2 regions of the Thermosynechococcus sp. TG215 genome follow, and region 1 is predicted to be linked to the other one. Evidence: riboswitches for the same ligand, from Rfam matches in the RefSeq annotation. Region 1 holds a riboswitch; the other holds the start of a gene.
The links. Region 1 has a riboswitch for cobalamin ahead of metE (5-methyltetrahydropteroyltriglutamate--homocysteine S-methyltransferase). Riboswitches for the same ligand answer to the same signal wherever they lie in the genome.
Positions count from the first base shown of each region.

Region 2: it holds a riboswitch for cobalamin, as region 1 does, so the genes downstream of both, RHJ02_RS03990 (sirohydrochlorin chelatase) here and metE (5-methyltetrahydropteroyltriglutamate--homocysteine S-methyltransferase) in region 1, are expected to answer to the same signal.

Region 1 is NZ_CP134178.1:1,733,066-1,738,175, forward strand. It holds partial or broken gene RHJ02_RS08440 (IS630 family transposase) at 1-736, shown strand, start outside; partial or broken gene metE (5-methyltetrahydropteroyltriglutamate--homocysteine S-methyltransferase) at 764-2,419, opposite strand; cobalamin riboswitch at 2,711-2,856, opposite strand; gene RHJ02_RS08450 (SufE family protein) at 3,008-3,457, shown strand; gene thrS (threonine--tRNA ligase) at 3,638-5,110, opposite strand, start outside.
Region 2 is NZ_CP134178.1:857,291-862,400, forward strand. It holds gene RHJ02_RS03985 (2-isopropylmalate synthase) at 1-1,546, opposite strand, end outside; gene RHJ02_RS03990 (sirohydrochlorin chelatase) at 1,621-2,652, opposite strand; cobalamin riboswitch at 2,685-2,826, opposite strand; gene RHJ02_RS03995 (peptide ligase PGM1-related protein) at 2,862-4,388, opposite strand; gene RHJ02_RS04000 (SUMF1/EgtB/PvdO family nonheme iron enzyme) at 4,640-5,110, opposite strand, start outside.

The sequences.
Region 1 (5,110 bases):
GGCTGAAGCGAGACGACTTAGCCCCCACAGTTGTCCCCCGTCGTCCTTGGAAGCTGGATTGGGCGGCCTTAGCAGCCGATGTTGCTGCCCATCCCGATGACCGTTTAATCGACCGTGCCCAGCGATTTGGCGTTCAAGTTTCCACCATTAGTTATGCCCTCGCCCAGATGGGCATCACCCGAAAAAAAAACAGATGCGTTACCAAGAACGGTGTGAAGAAGAGCGGCAAGCGTATCAACAACAGCTCGACACATGGGTAGAGAGCCATGGGGAGGAAACGGTAGTCTATATCGATGAGACGGGGTTTGACTCTCGAGTAGAGTGTGAGTATGGGTGGTCAGCACGAGGCGAACGAATTTATGGAGAGCGAGCGGGGAAGCGTCAGAAAAGAGAGAGTTTAGTCGCAGGACGGTATAGACACCAGAAAGACTTCATCGCCCCAATGCTGTTTTGCGGATACTTGAATGCGGTAGGGTTTGTGAGCTGGCTGAGTCAGTACTGTTTGCCGGCATTAAAGAGACCTTCGTTGTTGATTATGGATAATGCACCGATTCATCCGAAAGGGGCGATTCAGGAAGCGGTCAAAGCGGCGGGTCACGAGGTGTTATTTTTACCGAAATACTCTCCTGATTTGAATGTGATTGAGCACGACTTCAGTGCGTTGAAGCGAGCGCGGATGTATGCAGGGTCAAACAGTTCGATTGATGAGGTGATTCGCAAGTATTGTGCTGGATAATGTCTCATTCTTTATTGGAATAGCTATAATCATTGTTACCGGCCCCGTCAGCATACCCTTGACGATTTTTTGTGTCAACGATTGCGCCACCTTAAACTCTCGCACCGTCATTGGCTCGGTTCGCGCTACATCCCCATAAATAATGGGTGGACGCACACAGCGACTGCCATAGCTTTGCACCCAGCCGTGTTCAGTAAAGGCAAAACCAGTGAGCTTCTGGCCAAAGAATTCCACCATGTCGGTGCGTTCAAACTCACCATGCACCAATACATCTAGGCCAATTTCTTCCTGCAATCGAATGCATTTGGCAATTTCAGCATCAATTGCTGCTTGGTACTCAGCAAGGGTGATTTCTCCGCGCTTGAGCTTCACCCGCAATTGCCGCACTTCTGGGGTTTGCGGAAAAGAACCAATGGTAGTTGTCGGAAAGAGCGGTAAGGTGGGCTGCAGTTGGCGGCGTTGTTCATAGGGCATAGCCCGTTCCAGATCGTTGACGGTTAAATTGCGCAACCGCTGTTGTACCACTGGATTCACAGGGCTAAATTCCTTAAAGGCCTGCCACTGGGCTTCAATCTCTGCCAATTGGGGGTGCTGGGCAAGGGCTTTGGGACTCTCCTGCAGCGTCTGTGCCAATAGCACCACCTCATCCAACTTTTGTTCGGCAAAACTCAACACCCGCCGCAATGGCTCTGGTAACTTCACTTCTCGTGCTGCATCGTAGGGGACGAATTGTAAAGAGGCTGAGGGGTGCAACCGGATATTAGTTGTGATACCCTGAATCACTGCCAAGGTTGACACGACAGGTTCTGGGCAAATTTTCCAAATGTTTCGGGCATCCACAATACCCACTCCCAGCTGTTTATCCCTTGGGAAACCATACTGCTGCAATAATGCCAAGTTCTGCCCACGGGTAAAATCTAGACTAATGCCGGCTACGGGCAACGTCACCACCCAAGGATAGGCAGCGCCGAGATCATCAAAGTAGGTCACTAGGTAAATCGGCAAGCCAACTTGACAGAGCGCATCAAATGTTGATTCATACAATTCCCTGAAGTTGTTGGTGTCCCCAAAAACCAAGGCAGGTTCGTGGATTTGTACCTCAACCACCCCTAGGTTCTTCAATTCAGCCAACAGGATAAGATAGCGCTCCACTAGGCAAGACAACGCTTCCTCTAGATTCATCTGCAGCCGACTCAGCCGTAGCAGGGTTAAAGGCCCTAGCACCATGGGAACGGCGCGATCGCCCAAGACCCTTTGGGCGCGACCAATGATGCCCAGAAAATCACTAAAGTCCGCTGCCTGAAGAGGCTGACTCATTTCGGGAACCAAGTAGTGATAGTTGGTGTCAAACCATTTGGTCATCTCAAGAGCTGGAATCCTCTCTTTGCCACGAGCCATTGCAAAGTATTGCTCCAGCCCTGTAAAGGCTTGATACCGCTGTGGGATGAGGCCGAGGCGGACACTCCAGTCAAGGACGGGATCGTAAAAACTGGTATCGCCAACGCCAATGCGATCAATGCCAGCCTGCAGTTGCGTTTGCCAATTTGCCAATTCAATCTCTTGAACTGTTTGTAGCAAATTTTCTTGATTGTATTTGCCATTCCAAAAGGCTTCCAATGCCTTTTTCAGCTCACGATTTTTACCAATGCGGGGGTAGCCTAGCGTTGCAGTTTGAATGGTCATTGTTGCAGTACCCTGAGTTTTGACAGTTCTCTCAATAGACAAAGAAAGATAGCTGTTTTCAGCCCAACAAGCAGTACACTTCCAGCATCATCAGCAGAACCTAACGTGGGTCACTGCAAGAGCAACCCCTTGTCTAAGTGCTTGTAGGTGCTTGAAAATCTCCAAAATCACTTGTGCTACAGCAACGGCAGCAACGTTGCGAGAAAAGGGCGGTAGGGGGGTTCTTTACCTAGGCAAATTAATGAAAATTGAAGCATGAAGAACATCATCTGTACCTCGCAGATGTTGGCATAACGACATTCACAACTCGGCGGGCATTCTGACTGAGAGAGTAGTGCCTCTCATCACAGCTGCGGGACAGCGGCAGATTTGCACTGCACTTTCCCCCTTGCGTCTGATGGCTGATCCCCACCAGAACCGAGTGAGTACATTCAAGGCTAACACAAGTTATGAGTTAAGGGTAAGAGCACGGCGGTCTATTGGTATGAAAAGCTGCCCCTAGGTTGACTGCTGCCGTTATTGTGCAACTGCTGAGGCTAAAATGAGAAATAGTTATCATTTTTCTCAGCAGCGTTCTTCTAGGTAAATATGCCCTCCGCCTGCCAGCCTTTACCGGCTTCCCTCGATCGCATTGTTCAGCGGTTCCAACAGATATCAGATCCAAAGCGGCGCTATGAATACTTGCTGAGCTTTGCAAAGCGCCTGCCGCCATTTCCTGAGGAGCAGAAGGTTGCCGCCAACCGCGTACCTAGCTGTGTCTCCCAAGTGTACGTGACGGCCTCTTTAGAGCAGGGCAAGGTGATTTTTCAGGGGGATTCTGACGCTCAAGTGACGAAGGGATTAGTGGGGCTATTGGTTGAAGGGTTGAGTGGGTTGACACCTGCAGAAATCCTCCAGTTAAAACCTGACTTTATTCAGCAAACCGGACTGAATGTCAGCTTAACCCCCTCGCGAGCCAATGGCTTTTACAACATTTTTCGAACAATGCAACAGCAAGCCCTAGCCTATCACTTGGCTGAGACTTCGTGTCACACTTAAAAATCTCAGCTGATGGAACTACAGCAGCAAAAGCTGGGCTGGGTGCTAGAGAACACCCTTACGAAGGAGGATAATCCCTTAGTTGTAGGATGACGCAACAATCCCCGCAACGGGGACATTAAGCTTCGTTTGCGGATTTAACACTTCTGCTTATACTCCCTATTCGCCAGAAGGCTCGGCCTACTGCCACTGAATCTCGGCATCCATTGCATTCACTGCCGATGTCAGTTTCTCGATGAGTTGTTCAACAGACAAGGCGCCGACATCTCCCGCTGCACGGGTGCGGATACTCACGGTCTCGCTTTCGACTTCCTTGGCACCCACAATGCCCATCACAGGAATTTTCTGGGTTTCAGCATTGCGGATTTGTTTACCTAGGCGATCGCCCGTGCGATCCACACTCACGCGGATGCCCTGCTCTCGCAGTTGAGCGGCCACACGTTCGGCATAGGGGCGTTGCTCATCCCCCACGGGCAACAGGCGCACTTGCTCGGGTGCCAGCCAGAAGGGGAAATCCCCTGCGTACTCCTCAATGAGAATGCCAATGAGCCGCTCCAGCGAGCCAAAGGGGGCACGGTGAATCATCACCGGTCGGCGGCGGGTATTGTCCTCAGCAACGTATTCCAAATCAAAGCGCTCAGGCAAATTGTAGTCCACCTGAACCGTTCCCAACTGCCACTCGCGACCGAGGGCATCCTCAAAGATAAAGTCGAGCTTGGGGCCATAGAAGGCGGCCTCCCCAATCCCCAAGAAATGCTCCATGCCCAACTGTTCTACCGCTCGCTGAATTGCTGACTCCGCCTTTGACCAAGCCTCATCGGAGCCAATGTACTTGTCGGATTTGGGATCGCGGAAGCTCAGCCGTGCCTTGAATTTATTTAAACGCAGACAGCGAAAGACCGAGAGAATGAGATCAACCACATTCAAAAACTCGGCATCCAACTGCTCTGGCGTGACAAAAAGGTGGGAGTCATCAACGGTAAAGCCCCGCACCCGCGTCAAGCCCCCCAATTCCCCGGACTGCTCATAGCGATAAACCGTACCAAACTCCGCCAACCGTAGGGGCAAGTCACGGTAGGAGCGCAACTCACTTTTATAGATTTGAATGTGGAAGGGGCAGTTCATTGGCTTGAGGACAAAGCCCTGCTCGTTGGCTGCTGCCTCAGCATCTTCGGCCATCAGGGGAAACATATCCTCTTTGTACTTTTGCCAGTGGCCAGAGGTCTTAAATAGATCCACACGGGCAATGTGCGGACTCACCACCGGTAGATATCCCCGCTTCATTTGCTCTTTTTTGAGAAACTCCTCGAGGGTTGAGCGCAGAATCGTTCCCTTAGGAGTCCACAGGGGTAGCCCTGGTCCTACAGGATCAGCGAAAATAAAGAGACCCAGCTCTTTGCCCAGTTTGCGGTGGTCACGGCGCAGGGCTTCTTCTTTGCGGCGTTTATATTCCGCCAGTTGTTCTGGGGTTTCCCAAGCAGTACCGTAGATGCGCTGCAGTTGGGCTTTGGTTTCATCGCCGCGCCAGTAGGCACCGGCAACACTTTCAAGGGCGATCGCCTTGGGGTTAATCTCGCCCGTATTTTCAACGTGAGGTCCCGCACAGAGATCCCACCACTCATCCCCCAAGTGGTAAATCGTAATTGGCTCCTC
Region 2 (5,110 bases), 880 kb from region 1:
TATAGGCATGAGCCGAAGCAACAATAATATCTGTATTGGCGGCATGGCCCGAGTAAATGCGATCCCCGTGTTGCAGGCGAATGGTCACCTCACCGATAGCATCAATTCCCGCGGTCACTGACTGCACGGAATACTCAATGAGGCGATTGGGAATTTGCACCACGCGGTTAATGGCACGATAGACGGCATCCACAGGGCCTGTGCCAATAGCGGCATCTGTCAGCTCCTCACCACTGGGCAGACGGACGGTTACGGTGGCGGTGGGGCGGGCGCGATCGCCACAGGAGACCTGCACAAATTCCAGCTGGTAGCCTTGAACATCAATGGCTTGGGTTTCATCTTTAACAATAGCTTCTAGATCCCAGTCAGTGATTTCTTTTTTCTTGTCGGCCAGTTCCTTAAAGCGCAAAAACGCCTTATTGAGTTCCGTTTCACTGAGTTCAAAGCCCAGCTCGCGCAGGCGGGTGGCAAAGGCATTGCGACCAGAGAGTTTACCCAAAACAATTTGGTTATCGGCAAGGCCAATGAGCTGGGCGTCCATGATTTCATAGGTTTGCTTGTGCTTGAGGACGCCATCTTGGTGAATGCCTGATTGGTGGGCAAAGGCGTTGGCACCGACGATCGCCTTATTGGGCTGAATCAGCATGCCCGTTAGATTGGAGACCAAGCGGGAGGTTTTGTAAATTTCGCGGGTGTTGATATTGGTCAGGGGTGCTTCCGATTCGGGGGGACGGCCTAGGAAGGGATTGAAGTACTGCCGCCGCACATAGAGAGCCATCACCAATTCCTCAAGGGCAGCATTGCCGGCGCGCTCCCCAATGCCGTTAACCGTACACTCCAGTTGCCGTGCCCCATTTTTGACTGCTTCGAGGAAGTTGGCAACGGCCAAGCCCAAGTCGTTGTGACCATGGACTGAAATGACGGCACGATCAATATTCGGCACGTTTTCCTTGATGCCTTTGATCAGGGCGCCAAACTCGGCGGGGGTGGTGTAACCCACCGTGTCGGGAATGTTAATTGTTGTGGCACCGGCGTCAATCACCCGTTCCAAAACTTGATAGAGAAACTCAGGATCCGAACGCCCGGCATCCTCAGGGGAAAACTCAACATCATCCACAAAGGACTTGGCATAGGCCACCATTTCGGGGGCAATTTCCAGTACCTCAGCGCGGGTTTTCTTCAGTTTGTACTCTAGGTGGATATCCGAGGTGGCAATAAAGGTGTGAATCCGCGGATAGTAGGCGGGTTTGAGGGCTTTTGCTGCTGCTTCAATATCTTGGCGGGTGGCACGAGCCAAGCCACAGATCACCGGCCCCGTTTCGGTGCCCACGGTTTCAGCAATCCGCTGCACCGCCTCAAAGTCACCGGGACTGGCAAAGGGAAAGCCTGCTTCAATAATATCCACCCCCAGTCGCGCCAGTTGACGGGCGATCGCCAGTTTTTCATCCACATTCAGCGAGGCACCCGGCGACTGTTCACCGTCCCGCAGGGTGGTATCAAAAATTAACACCCGGTCAACCGTCTGGGGAGGATATTTAATACGCATAGACAAGCCCTATCTAAGCTTGAGAAAGAGTAGCAGTCATCATTTACTCTAACATTTTCGCTGGGGAGCGATGCTTAGGGAACTTGCCAAATGCGTTGGTGGTAACTGGGCAAGTGATCCAAGTCCACGGTTGATCCATGGTGATGGTGGTGAGGGTGATGACCCCCGTGATCATGGCTGTGGGAGGGGTGCTCATGATCCTGATGATGGTGGTGATGATGGCTATGGCCTGCCACCAAGCGGAATTTGCAGGCTTCACAGTTCATGGCCACCTGCCCCGTATGGGTTTCAATTTCCCGCTGCCGCGTGAGATAAAATAGTTGCGGATGCAGGCCAATTTCCGGTAGGTTCACGTATTCAACACTGGGATAGGCGGCTTGGGCTTCTGCGGTAAGGGTATAGATTTTCTTGACTAGTGCCCCTGTAAACATGAAGTGGGGCAGGACAATGACGCGGCGGGGCTGGTAAAGATTCGCCCGCCCAAATCCTTCGGGTAGGCGGGGATGGGTAATGCCAATAAAGCAGACCTCAACGGTTTTGTAGCCACTGCCTTCCCAGAGCATGCGGGCTAGCTTAAAAACATCGCCATTGGCATCGGGATCACTGGAGCCGCGTCCCACCACTAGGAGAACGGTTTCTTCGCGGCCAATGCCTTGGGGATTAAATTCTGGTGAGTCCAAGCGTTCAAGGCGCGATCGCCACAGGGTTAAAATTTCGGGGGCAATGCCATAGTGGCGGCCATAGTGATAGCGCAATTGCGGAAACGCCCGCCGTGCCCGATCCAACTCATTGGTAACGTCAAACTTATTGTGGCGAGCAGCAAAGAGTAAAACTGGCAGCACTGACAAGTCTGTATGGCCTGCGGCAGCACACTGGCTGAGCACCTCAAAAATCGAGGGTTCCGTTAACTCCAGAAAACAGGGAAAAACAGGCCGGCAGGGATCCAGTTGATAATAGGCTTGGGCAAAGTCCAAAAATGCTTGGCGACCTTCCGGATCGCGCGTCCCATGACCGACGAGTAAAAGCGGTCGAGATTGGGGGAGAGGGGGTAAATCGAGGCTAAAACCGAGGGGATTGAGAATGGAATCGTTGAGCGTAACAACCACGTTGAAACTCCATGCCCGTGCGACGCAGGCAAACAGAGTGAACCACAGCAAGTAGGCATTCTGGCTGAGGGGGGTTCCCCATCACAGCTGCGGCACAGCACCAGACTTGCACTGGATTTTCCCTACAGGCTGCTCTTCACAGTGAACGTTGCCAATTGTAGCGAGATTCTCAGACCCCTGTCTATGCAGGGGGTGGGCACATGAGAGACCTATAGCGCCGCAGCATCGAGAACGCCAATGGTCTGGTCGTAGATGGCTTGGGCTTCTTCGGGGGTGTTACCAATGCTGACGAGTCCCAGCTTACCAAATTCCGAGAGTGCCCCCATGAGGTGAAAGACAGTGCCCGTTTCGGTGCTGGAGTCAAAGTGGAGTTGATAGCGGGCAATCATATCCAAGAGATCATTGGGCAGGAGGCCGCGATAGTGGGGTTGGCAGAGGTTATCGGAGGCAATGTAATACTTGGGACGGCGGTGCTTGCTGTAAAACAGTCCAGAGGCTAGCTCATAGTGGCCATCGGTGAGGAATTTTAAGGTCATGAAGGGGTGCGTAGTACCACCCTTGCGCAAGTTAATTTCAATGGCGTAAAGCTCCCACCCTGCTGTTGTTTGGGTTGCAACAACGTCCACACCAAAACAGCCGATCACCCCCTGCTGTGCCAAGTACGTCCCTACCTTTTGCCCCAATTCTTGGAGTTGTTGGCGATAGTCGGCATGGGCGGGAAATTCACAGCCAATGAAAATTTGACCTGTGGGGGCATTGAGTAACTGTTCATGGGTGGAGACGATTTCAACACTGCCTTTGGGGGTAATACAGCCTTGGACACTGGGCGATCGCTTGACTGTCCCTTCCACAAAGGCTTCGACAATGCCACCCAGATCCATAAATCGCTGCCGATAGGAGAGCCAAGTTTCATTAGGCGCCTGAAAGACCATCTCCTCTAGGCTATTTTCAATCCGTTGTAGATGATCGGGGGTGTGTGGGCTGCCAAGGGGGCGCAGTGGGCGCAGATCAAGAAGAGCATTGCCTTCTCCGGAAAAAGCCTCATTGAGTTTCACCACCACCCGTTGCAGTTCAGGAGATTTCTGTTGGAGGTGAGCGATCGCCCGCACCAGTTCCGGTACCCCCTGCAAAAAACCGCTGCCCATCGGATGGGGAATGCCTGCGGCCGCAAAAAGTTCCCGACTGCCCGCCTTGGTTCCCCAGTAGAGGAGGTCGGGATCCGTCGAGTAGAGGGGAATGCCTAAGCGTACCGCCAGTTCCCGCTCCAAAGGGGTGGAGTTAAAACACACCATGTAGGCTTGGTTGGGACGCAGGGCTTGACGGATACGCTCCAAAAGGCGAGGCCGCTCTAAAATTTTCGCAGTCAAGGGTTTATCGGAGCGATCGTAGGTGGCCAGCAGCAGCAGGCGATCGCGGGCATGGGAACTGGGTACGCCGGGGAGTAAATCCAGATAATAGTCAATAATGCTGGGGTGCAGTGGCTGGGACGTCACGTAGATCATGCGGGTACGCGGATTCCGCAACTGGATCAGCGTATAGAGTTGCCGCTCCTCGTAGTGGGTATAGCCGGTGATCTTGGCCAGCTCCGGTTGGGGAAAGCTCAGGGAAGGCACCACCACAATATCGCGCTCAATGCCGCCGGGACCCTTGGGTAGTTCAGGAATAAACGTTTCTGTCCCGTCCCAGCACTCCAAGAGTCGCGTTTGCAGTTGGCGGAATTCCTCAGCAATTGACATCAAAACGCCCCTATGCCCTTGTCCCTAGTTTAGGGAGTTTGAGTCGCACTCATCGCTTGGGGGGCATCTTGTTCAAACTTTCTTTACTGAGGAACGGTGCTTCGTTTGCTCAGCTTCAATGTTTCTCATAAGATGCCTCGCAAGAGGATAGTTGATAGTCTGATTCTGGCGAAGCCTAAGGAGAGTGCCCGTGAAAAGGATCACAGGATCACGGGGAACTTGGGCACAAAATTAACCCACTTCACCCAGATCTAGGCCTCAGACTCAATCGGGAGTGCTTCTAGTTGAACATAGCGGGCGCCGGCAAACACCTCACGGGTGGTGCGGCTATACCAATTGCGAAATGAGGGTCGCTTGAGAATGGGGCGCGTCCAGTGACTACCGCCTTTTAGAACAAAATGCTTGCCATCAAAGTAGGGCGCAGAATACCCCCGGTAGGGATAGCTCTGGAACTCCGGATAGGGGGCAAAGGGACTTTGCGTCCACTCCCAAACGTAGCCCTGATTCAAGAGTCCCTGCTGAGCAGCAATCTCCCATTCCCGTTCACTGGGGAGACGTTTGCCTTGGAAATGGCCATAGGCTTCAGCCTCATAGAAACTGAGTCCCCACATAGGTAAGTCCAAATCCTCAGGAACGGGGTAAAAGGGTGCTGTGATCCCCTCTGCTTCGCGCCATTCCCAACCACTGCTGGACCACCATTCCCGCCGCTGATAACCACCCGC